4 regions of the Streptomyces erythrochromogenes genome follow, and region 1 is predicted to be linked to each of the others. Evidence: riboswitches for the same ligand, from Rfam matches in the RefSeq annotation. Region 1 holds a riboswitch; each other region holds the start of a gene.
What was found. Region 1 has a riboswitch for cobalamin ahead of OHA91_RS03040 (ABC transporter substrate-binding protein). Riboswitches for the same ligand answer to the same signal wherever they lie in the genome.

Region 1 (2,173 bases):
AGTGCGCGCAGCGTCTCGCGCAGCTCCCGCAGGCGGGCGGTCTGCGCGGAGTCGAGCGTCGGCCCCGCGGGCGCGAGCCCGTGGCCCGTCAGCCAGGCCCGCGCGGCGGACGGGTGTGCGAGTCCTTCGTAGGGCCCTCCGGGCAGCCGGAAGCGCGTGTTCACGAGCGCGAGCGAGGTGGAGAGCTCCTCGCCCGCCGCCGGAGTTGGGATGTCCATGCGGCAATGGTAAATCTTGCGATTCTCCGTTAGTCGGACTTAAAGTCCGTGCTGGATGCAGCCAGTTGGGAATCCCTCCAGGAGGACGTGAAGCATGCAGCCCCGTACGGCGACCCGCGCCGACATACCCGAACTGATCCGGCTCCGCGCGGCGGCGCTCGACGCGCTCGGCGTCGATCCCGGCCCGGCCGACGCGCCCTGGCGGGACATCGCCCGCGGCTGGTTCGCCGACCGGGTCTCGGACAGCCGGCCCGACTGCACCTGCCTGGTCGTCGGCGGCGGGCCGGGCGAGCCCCTGCGGGCCGCCGGCATGGCCTGGGTGACGTACCACCTGCCCGGCCCCCGCTGGCCCGACGGACGGCGCGGGTACATCGACGGCATGGTCACGGAGGCGGCGGCCCGCGGGCAGGGCCACGCCGGACGGATCGTCACCGGGCTGGTGGACTGGCTGAACGGACTCGGCGTCCACTTCGTCCAGTTGCACGCCAGCTCAGCGGGCGCATCCGTGTACCGCGCCGCCGGCTTCGCCGCCGCCCGGTACCCCGGGATGGACCTGATCACCACCCCGGAGCCCGCCCCCCGCCCATGACGGACGGGCCCCCGCCCCACCCCACGTGCGCGTTCTGGCAGACTGGGGCGCACAACCAGGCGGTGCAGGACAGGAAACCGGTGCGATTCCGGTGCGGTCCCGCCACTGTGACCGGACGTCCCCGCACGGGACACCGGGAGTCAGACACTGACGCACCGCCTCTGCTCCTTCACGTCGACCAGGGGACGCGGATCCCCCGGAGAGGCCCCGCCATGTCGCGTTCCCGCGCCGCCCTGCGCGCGTTCACCCCCGTCGCGCTCCTGATATCCCTGACCGCCTGCGCCGGTTCAACCGGCGCAGGGCAGGACGGGGCCGCGGGCGACGCCGCCGCCGCGCCCGGCTTCCCGTACGCCCTCACCAACTGCGGTGTGAGCAACACCTATCAGGCCCCGCCCCGGCGAGCGGTCACCATGAACCAGCACGCCACCGAGCTCATGCTCGCCCTCGGCCTGGGCGACCGGATCGCCGGCACCGCCTACCTCGACGACGCCGTGCTGCCCGCCTACAAGCCCGCCTACGACAAGATCAAGGTGCTGGCCGAGGAGTACCCCTCCAAGGAGATCCTGCTCGGCGCCGACCCTGACTTCGTCTACGGCGGATACGCCAGCGCCTTCGACAAGGCGCAGGGCCGCGACCGCGAGGGCCTCGCCAAGTCCGGCATCAACTCCCGCCTCAACGTGGAGTACTGCACCGAGGGGAAGGTCGGCCTCGACCAGCTCAAGACCGAGATCACCGAGGTCGCGCGGACCTTCGGCGTACCCGACCGCGGCGCGAAGCTCATCGAGGACGAGCAGCGCCGCATCGACGCCGTGACCGCCCGCGTCAAGGACCGGCCCCGGCCGACCGTCTTCGCCTACGACTCCGGCGAGGCCACCGCCTCCACCTCCGGAGGCAACGGCGTGGGCAACGAGATCATCTCCCTCGCCGGCGGCACCAACGTCTTCGCCGACCTCAAGGACACCTTCGGCGACGTCGCCTGGGAGAAGGTCATCGAGCGCAAGCCCGAGGTCGTCCTCATCTACGACTACGGCGGCACCACCGTCGAGGCCAAGAAGCAGCGCCTGTTGAACGACCCGGCGCTCGCCGAGGTGCCCGCCGTCAAGAACCGGCGGTTCGTCGTGCTGCCGCTCTCCTCCGCCGTCCTCGGCGTCCGCGTGGCGGACGCGGTGGAATCGCTGGGGAGCCAGCTCCACCCGAACCCCGCGTGAGGCTCCGCACCGGAGCGGTCCTCGCCGTCCTCGCCGCCGCGCTCGCCGTCTCGGCGATCGCGGGCCTGGCGCTGGGGCCCGTACGGATCGCCCCCGACCGCGTCCTCGGAATCGTCGTCGGCGGCCTGTCGGGGAACCGGCCCACCGGCGCCTTCGCC
Region 2 (2,173 bases), 2.4 Mb from region 1:
CCTTCGAACGCGCCCGCACGGACGCCCGCGAGGCGGACCCCCGCGAGGGCTTCCGCTGCTGCTGACACATGCGAAGGGCCCCGCCGCACGACGCGGCGGGGCCCTTCGGCGTCCTCAGCGCACCCCGTCCTCGAGGGGCTCGGTCTGAAGGGTGCGGCCGACGGGGTCGGGGCGGTGCTGCCCCCGACGACGGCGCCGGGCCCCGACACCCGTCCTGCACACTCGACCGCATGGACATGGTGATCAGAACGGCGGTGCCCGCCGACTACGAGACGCTGGGCGAGATCACGGCGCAGGCCTACCTCGCCGACGGGCACCTGGACTTCAACGAGGACAACGCCTACCTCAACGTGCTCCGCGACGTGGCCGGGCGGGCCGCACTGGCCGAGGTGCTCGTCGCCGAGCGCGACGGGCAGGTGCTCGGCGGGGTGACCTTCGCCGCACCCGGCAGCCCGCTCGCCGACATCGCCGGCCCGGACGAGGCCGAGTTCCGGATGCTGGCGGTGGCCCACGCGGCCCGCGGCCAGGGCGCCGGCGAGGCCCTGGTGCGGGCGTGCATCGAGCGTGCGCGGGCCGTCGAGGGCGTCACGGGCGTCGTCCTCTCCACCCAGCGGAGCATGGCCGGGGCCCACCGGATCTACGCGCGCCTGGGCTTCGTACGCACTCCGGAGCGGGACTGGGCGCCCATCGAGGGCCTGACACTGCTCACGTATCGACTCAAGCTGTAGCCACGCCGACACAACATGTGGGGGGTCGCGCATCGGCGCCCCCCCACATGTATGCTCATGCCTGCTGTCGCCGCAGGGGAATCCGGTGTGAATCCGGAACTGTCCCGCAACGGTATGAAGTGTCCGGCATCCGGACACCAAGTCCGATGACCTGCCGACAGCGCGCCCGGATCGACCGACCCGGGTGCCGACACGTCCGGGCCTCGCGGTTGGGCCGGTGGACGCCGTGCGGTGTGCCCTCCTGCCACGCCCGCATGCGCCCGCGCCCGCCGCCGATGACCGGGCCGAGCGAGGGAGAGCTCCCGCCGTGACCATCGCGCCTTCCGCACCGCGCGCCGAGTCCGTTTCTGGCGACAACACCGAGGGCCCGGGGGCCACGCTGCTGCGTACCCTCACCGAACTTACGGCGGACCTCCCCGACACCGACCCCGGCCGCGTCGCTGCCGCCGCGCTCCGCGGCCGCAGCTCCGCCGCCGACGAGGCCGAACTGCGCGGGCTGGCCACCGAGTCCGCCGCCGGGCTCATCTCCGAGGACCCCGCGTACTCGAAGCTCGCCGCCCGCCTGCTGACGCTGGCCGTGCGCGACGAGGCCGCGAGCCAGGGCTCCACCTCGTTCTCCGCCTCCGTCGAGGTCGGCCACCGCGAGGGCCTCATCGCCGACCGCACCGCCGAGTTCGTGCGCACGCACGCGAGCCGCCTGGACGCGCTGGTCGAGCACACCCTCGCCGAGGGCGCCGACGACCGCTTCGGCTTCTTCGGCCTGCGCACCCTGCACAGCCGCTACCTGCTGCGCCACCCGATCACCCGTCAGGTCATCGAGACCCCGCAGTTCTTCATGCTGCGCGTGGCCTGCGGCCTCGCCGCGGACGAGAGCGTCCAGGCCGTCGAGGAGGTGGCCTCGCTGTACCGGCTGATGAGCCGCCTCGACTACCTGCCCTCCTCCCCCACGCTCTTCAACTCCGGCACCCGGCACCCGCAGATGTCCTCCTGCTACCTGCTGGACTCCCCGCTGGACGAGCTCGACTCGATCTACGACCGCTACCACCAGGTCGCGCGCCTGTCGAAGCACGCGGGCGGCATCGGCCTGTCGTACTCCCGCATCCGCGCCCGCGGTTCGCTGATCCGCGGCACCAACGGCCACTCCAACGGCATCGTGCCGTTCCTGAAGACGCTCGACGCCTCCGTCGCCGCCGTGAACCAGGGCGGCCGCCGCAAGGGCGCCGCCGCGGTCTACCTGGAGACCTGGCACGCGGACATCGAGGAGTTCCTGGAGCTCCGCGACAACACCGGTGAGGACCAGCGCCGCACCCACAACCTGAACCTCGCCCACTGGGTGCCGGACGAGTTCATGCGCCGCGTGAACGCCGACGCCGAGTGGTCGCTGTTCTCCCCGGCCGACGTGCCCGAGCTGGTCGACCTGTGGGGCGACGAGTTCGACGCCGCCT
Region 3 (2,173 bases), 1.3 Mb from region 1:
CACAGGTCGCCGCGCGGGCCCGGCCCCCGGCCCCACGGCCGGGGCGGGGCGGTGTACGGCCAGGCCACTTCGGGGGTGCGGGCCGCGTCGATGCCGGCGGCGGTCAGGCGGGCGGTGAACTCCGCGTCGTCCAGGGCGTGTCCGGCGGGCAGTTCGGCCAGGCGCCAGGCGCGGGTACCGGCCGCGTCCGCGGCATCGAGGAAGTACTCGGCGGCGAGCAGCGCGGCACGCGGGGCGTCCTGTGCGGCGACGGCCACGGCCCCGGCGGCCGCACCGAGGCGTACCAGCGCCCGGCCGCCGGGCCTCCCGAGGACGGTGACGTCGGGTTCCAGGGCGGCCACGTCCCCGCGCCCGTCGTCGAGGGCGAACAGGAAGCGGCCGGACAGGGCGGTGACGCGGGCGTTCGCGCACAGCAGCCGGTCCAGCTCGCGGACCCAGGGCAGTACGTCCTGCGAGGTCGGGGTGGCCACGATGTTGCGTACGCGTTCGTGGCCTGGCGCGGGCAGCAGCCCGGCCGCGTCCAGCAGCGCGGCGAGTCCGGCGCCGCAGCCGTCGGCGAGGCCGCGCAGCTGCACGTTGCCGCGGGAGGTGAGCTCCAGGTGCCCGTCGCCGAACCGGTCGGCGGCCGACGCGAGGAGCGAGGCCTGGTGCGCGGTCAGCGCCCCGCCGGGGATCCGGACGCGTGCGAGGTGCCCGTCGTCCGCCGCGTGGAGCCGGAGCGCGCCGGGGCAGGCGTCATCGCGGTCCCGTATGACGGGTTCGTCCCGCGATACGGCGGAAGGGGGCTGGGGCATGGCGGCGAGCATACCCACGTTTCCCCTCACCGGAACTGTGTCCGCCGCCACTCTCCGTCACCCGGCGCGCTCCGGGCACCGCCGGAAATCCCAGCCCTGCCAGGGGGTACCACCCAGCGGTGGCCGGGGGAGTTTGGGGCGCGGGGGTCCGGGGGCAGAGCCCCTGCAACGGATCCGCACCCGACACAACCAGCCCGCCCCACCGACCAAGCCACGGCCGAGCCCCCCGCAGCAGCACCACACCCGACACAACCAGCCCGCCCCACCGACCAAGCCACGGCCGAGCCCCCCGCAGGGGCACCGCACACGACCACGGCCCCGCCCACCCCGGCACGGACCACCCGCCCCTAAGATGACCTTCCGGCGGCCCACACGGTCCGCCGTCGCCGAGGACGGCGACATGGGAGGAAGCCCGGTGCGAATCCGGCGCGGTCCCGCCACTGTGAACCCGGCCGAGCCATGGGGCCGGGTGAGTCAGGAACTCCCGCTGTCCTCACTGCCCGGGGCGCGGAAACCCCGAGGAAGGCCTGCCGCCGCATGATCCTGCTGCTGTCGACGTCCGACACCGATCTGCTCAGCGCTCGCGCAGCGAACACGGCGGACGCCCCCGTCCCGTACCGGTTCGCGAACCCCTCCCGCCTTCCCCTCGACGACCTCCCCGGCCTCCTCGACGGGGCCGACCTGGTCGTCGTACGCCTCCTCGGCGGCCTGCGGGCCTGGCAGGACGGCCTGGACCTGCTGCTGGCCCCCGGCCAGACCCGCCCGGTCGTGGTCCTGACCGGCGAACAGGCTCCGGACGCCCAGCTGATGGAGGCCTCCACGGTTCCGATCGGCATCGCGGCCGAGGCGCACGCCTACCTCGCGCACGGCGGCCCGGCCAACCTCGAACAGCTGGCCCGGTTCCTCTCCGACACCGTCCTGCTCACCGGCCACGGCTTCGAGCCGCCCGCCGCCGCCCCCACCTGGGGCCCCCTGGAGCGCACCGCGCAGCGCACGGACGGCCCCGAGGTCGCCGTGCTCTACTACCGCGCCCACCAGATGAGCGGCAACACCGGCTTCGTGCACACGCTCTGCGAGGCCATCGAGGCCCACGGCGCCCGGCCGGTCCCCCTCTTCGTCTCCTCCCTGCGCAGCCCGGAGCCGGAGCTCGTCGCGGCCCTGGGTTCCGCGGACGCGGTCGTCACCACCGTCCTCGCGGCGGGCGGCACCAAGCCCGCCACCGCCTCGGCGGGCGGCGACGACGAGTCCTGGGACGCGGGCGCGCTCGCCGGCCTCGGCGTGCCGATCCTCCAGGCCCTGTGCCTGACGGGCTCCCGCGCCGCCTGGGAGGAGAACGACGAGGGCCTCTCCCCGCTGGACGCCGCGACGCAGGTCGCCGT
Region 4 (2,173 bases), 6.3 Mb from region 1:
GCCTTGGGCGCGGCCTTGGCCATGCGCGGGATGCTGCCCGGTGCCAGCTTCAGGCCTTGCGGGTGGGCCTTCGACACCACGGTCCCGCCGGGGCCGTGGCCCAGGGTCACGTCGACGGCGCGCCAGCCGCGTGCCTGCTGGTCGTAGAACCGGACCGGCCCGGCGGCCACTTCGGTCGTCAGGGTGCCGTTCGGGTTCACCCACGTGGTGGACGTCTCGGACCGCTCCGAGACGGCTTCCACGCGGTGGCCGGACGTGCGCGCGGCCACGCGGGCCCGCGCGAGGTTGAGTTCTTCGGTCACCGTGCCGGGCTTGGCCCCGGCTGCCGGGGCCGCGTCGGCCGGGTGCGAGCTCTGGAGCAGGGTGGCGGTCACGATGAGTGCCGCTCCGCCCGCTATCCAGTGGGTGGTCCCCCAGGGCCCTCTCCCACGGCGTCTTGCCGCGGAGAAACGAGTAGCCATACTTCCTCGGTCTTTCTGCGAGTACCTGATGATCAAGGTACGAGGGGAGCAACGTAGCGCTCTGACCAGGCAGTTCGTTCCCGGAAACGGACATGGGGGACACAAATCACGACCCAGTGATCCAAATCACGCCACGGCTGGTTCTGGCTCCTGCCTCGGCGGTCCCCCCTCGGCCCCGTGCGTCTCACGCCACCATCCGGATGTTGGACAACTCCACCCGTTGCCGGAGAAGGGCATCTACTCTGGCCGGGCAGCTGGTTCGCCCCGTCCGCCAGGCGGGATGCGTCGTAAGAGGGAACCCGGTGGGAATCCGGGACTGCCCCGCAGCGGTGAGCGGGAACGACCGCCGTCATACGCACTGGGACCGGACAACGGTCCTGGGAAGCGACGGCCAGTAGGTGCCCGCCGGGAGACCGGCAGGCGTGCCCGCGAGTCCGAAGACCTGCCCGTTGCCCGTGTGCGACCCGTCGTGCGCGGAAACCCCGGTGACCTCGTGGGCGGGTCGGCGACACATCAGGCGGGCGACCGCGGGCGCGTACGCACAGGTACGCACTCCCGTAACCGGTCGAGGTCCGTCCGATACGTCATCCCTTCGCGCTCCCGACCCTCACCGGGTCCACAGGAGACAGCTCGCGAAGGAGAGTTCCGTGACCAGCAAGACTCCCGCCACCGCCGTACGGGCCGGTGCGGCCACCGTGTACGGCTACCCCCGGCAGGGGCAGAACCGGGAACTGAAGAAGGCCGTCGAGGGCTACTGGAAGGGCCGGGTCGGCGCCGACGCCCTCCGGGAGACGGCCCGCGACCTGCGCCGGGCCAACTGGGGGCAGCTGGCCGACGCCGGCATCACCGAGGTACCCACCGGCGACTTCTCGTACTACGACCACGTGCTGGACACCAGCGTCATGGTCGGCGCCGTCCCCGCACGCCACCGCGCCGCCGTCGAAGCGGACGCCCTGGACGGCTACTTCGCCATGGCGCGCGGCACCCAGGAGGTGGCACCGCTCGAAATGACCAAGTGGTTCGACACCAACTACCACTACCTGGTGCCGGAACTCGGCCCGGACACCGTCTTCACCGCCGACTCCTCCCGGCAGGTCGCGCAGTTCGAGGAGGCCCGCGCGCTCGGCCACACCGCCCGCCCGGTGCTGGTCGGGCCGGTGACGTACCTGCTGCTGGCCAAGCCCGCCCCCGGAGTGGCGGCCGGCTTCGACCCCCTCGCCCTCCTCGACCGCCTGCTCCCCGTGTACGCACGGGTCCTCGCCGACCTGCGCGCGGCCGGGGCGGAGTGGGTGCAGCTGGACGAGCCCGCCCTGGTGCAGGACCGCACCCCGGCCGAGCTGAACGCCGTCGCCCGCGCGTACCGCGAGCTCGGCGCCGCGGCCGACCGGCCGAAGCTGCTCGTGGCCTCCTACTTCGACCGGCTCGGCGAGGCCCTGGCCGTGCTGGCCAAGGCCCCCGTGGACGGGCTCGCCCTGGACTTCACCGGCGCGGCCGCCGCGAACCTCGACGACCTCGCCGCCGTCGGCGGCCTGCCCGGCAAGCGCCTGGTCGCCGGCGTCGTCAACGGCCGCAACATCTGGATCAACGACTTCGAGAAGTCCCTCGCCACGCTCGGCACCCTCCTCGGCCTGGCCGGCAGCGTCGACGTGGCCGCCTCCTGCTCGCTGCTCCACGTGCCGCTGGACGCCTCCGTCGAGCGGGACATCGACCCG

Region 2: it holds a riboswitch for cobalamin, as region 1 does, so the genes downstream of both, OHA91_RS13455 (ribonucleoside-diphosphate reductase subunit alpha) here and OHA91_RS03040 (ABC transporter substrate-binding protein) in region 1, are expected to answer to the same signal.
Region 3: it holds a riboswitch for cobalamin, as region 1 does, so the genes downstream of both, cobN (cobaltochelatase subunit CobN) here and OHA91_RS03040 (ABC transporter substrate-binding protein) in region 1, are expected to answer to the same signal.
Region 4: it holds a riboswitch for cobalamin, as region 1 does, so the genes downstream of both, metE (5-methyltetrahydropteroyltriglutamate--homocysteine S-methyltransferase) here and OHA91_RS03040 (ABC transporter substrate-binding protein) in region 1, are expected to answer to the same signal.

What each region holds. Positions count from the first base shown of each region.
Region 1 is NZ_CP108036.1:636,858-639,030, reverse strand. It holds gene OHA91_RS03050 (CGNR zinc finger domain-containing protein) at 1-218, opposite strand, end outside; gene OHA91_RS03045 (GNAT family N-acetyltransferase) at 313-807, shown strand; cobalamin riboswitch at 838-978, shown strand; gene OHA91_RS03040 (ABC transporter substrate-binding protein) at 1,020-2,015, shown strand; gene OHA91_RS03035 (FecCD family ABC transporter permease) at 1,979-2,173, shown strand, end outside.
Region 2 is NZ_CP108036.1:3,034,810-3,036,982, forward strand. It holds gene OHA91_RS13445 (CstA-like transporter-associated (seleno)protein) at 1-65, shown strand, start outside; gene OHA91_RS13450 (GNAT family N-acetyltransferase) at 231-728, shown strand; cobalamin riboswitch at 780-901, shown strand; gene OHA91_RS13455 (ribonucleoside-diphosphate reductase subunit alpha) at 1,036-2,173, shown strand, end outside.
Region 3 is NZ_CP108036.1:1,959,636-1,961,808, forward strand. It holds gene OHA91_RS09045 (cobalamin biosynthesis protein CobG) at 1-794, opposite strand, end outside; cobalamin riboswitch at 1,164-1,291, shown strand; gene cobN (cobaltochelatase subunit CobN) at 1,332-2,173, shown strand, end outside.
Region 4 is NZ_CP108036.1:6,929,940-6,932,112, forward strand. It holds partial or broken gene OHA91_RS31805 (DNRLRE domain-containing protein) at 1-374, opposite strand, end outside; cobalamin riboswitch at 700-925, shown strand; gene metE (5-methyltetrahydropteroyltriglutamate--homocysteine S-methyltransferase) at 1,109-2,173, shown strand, end outside.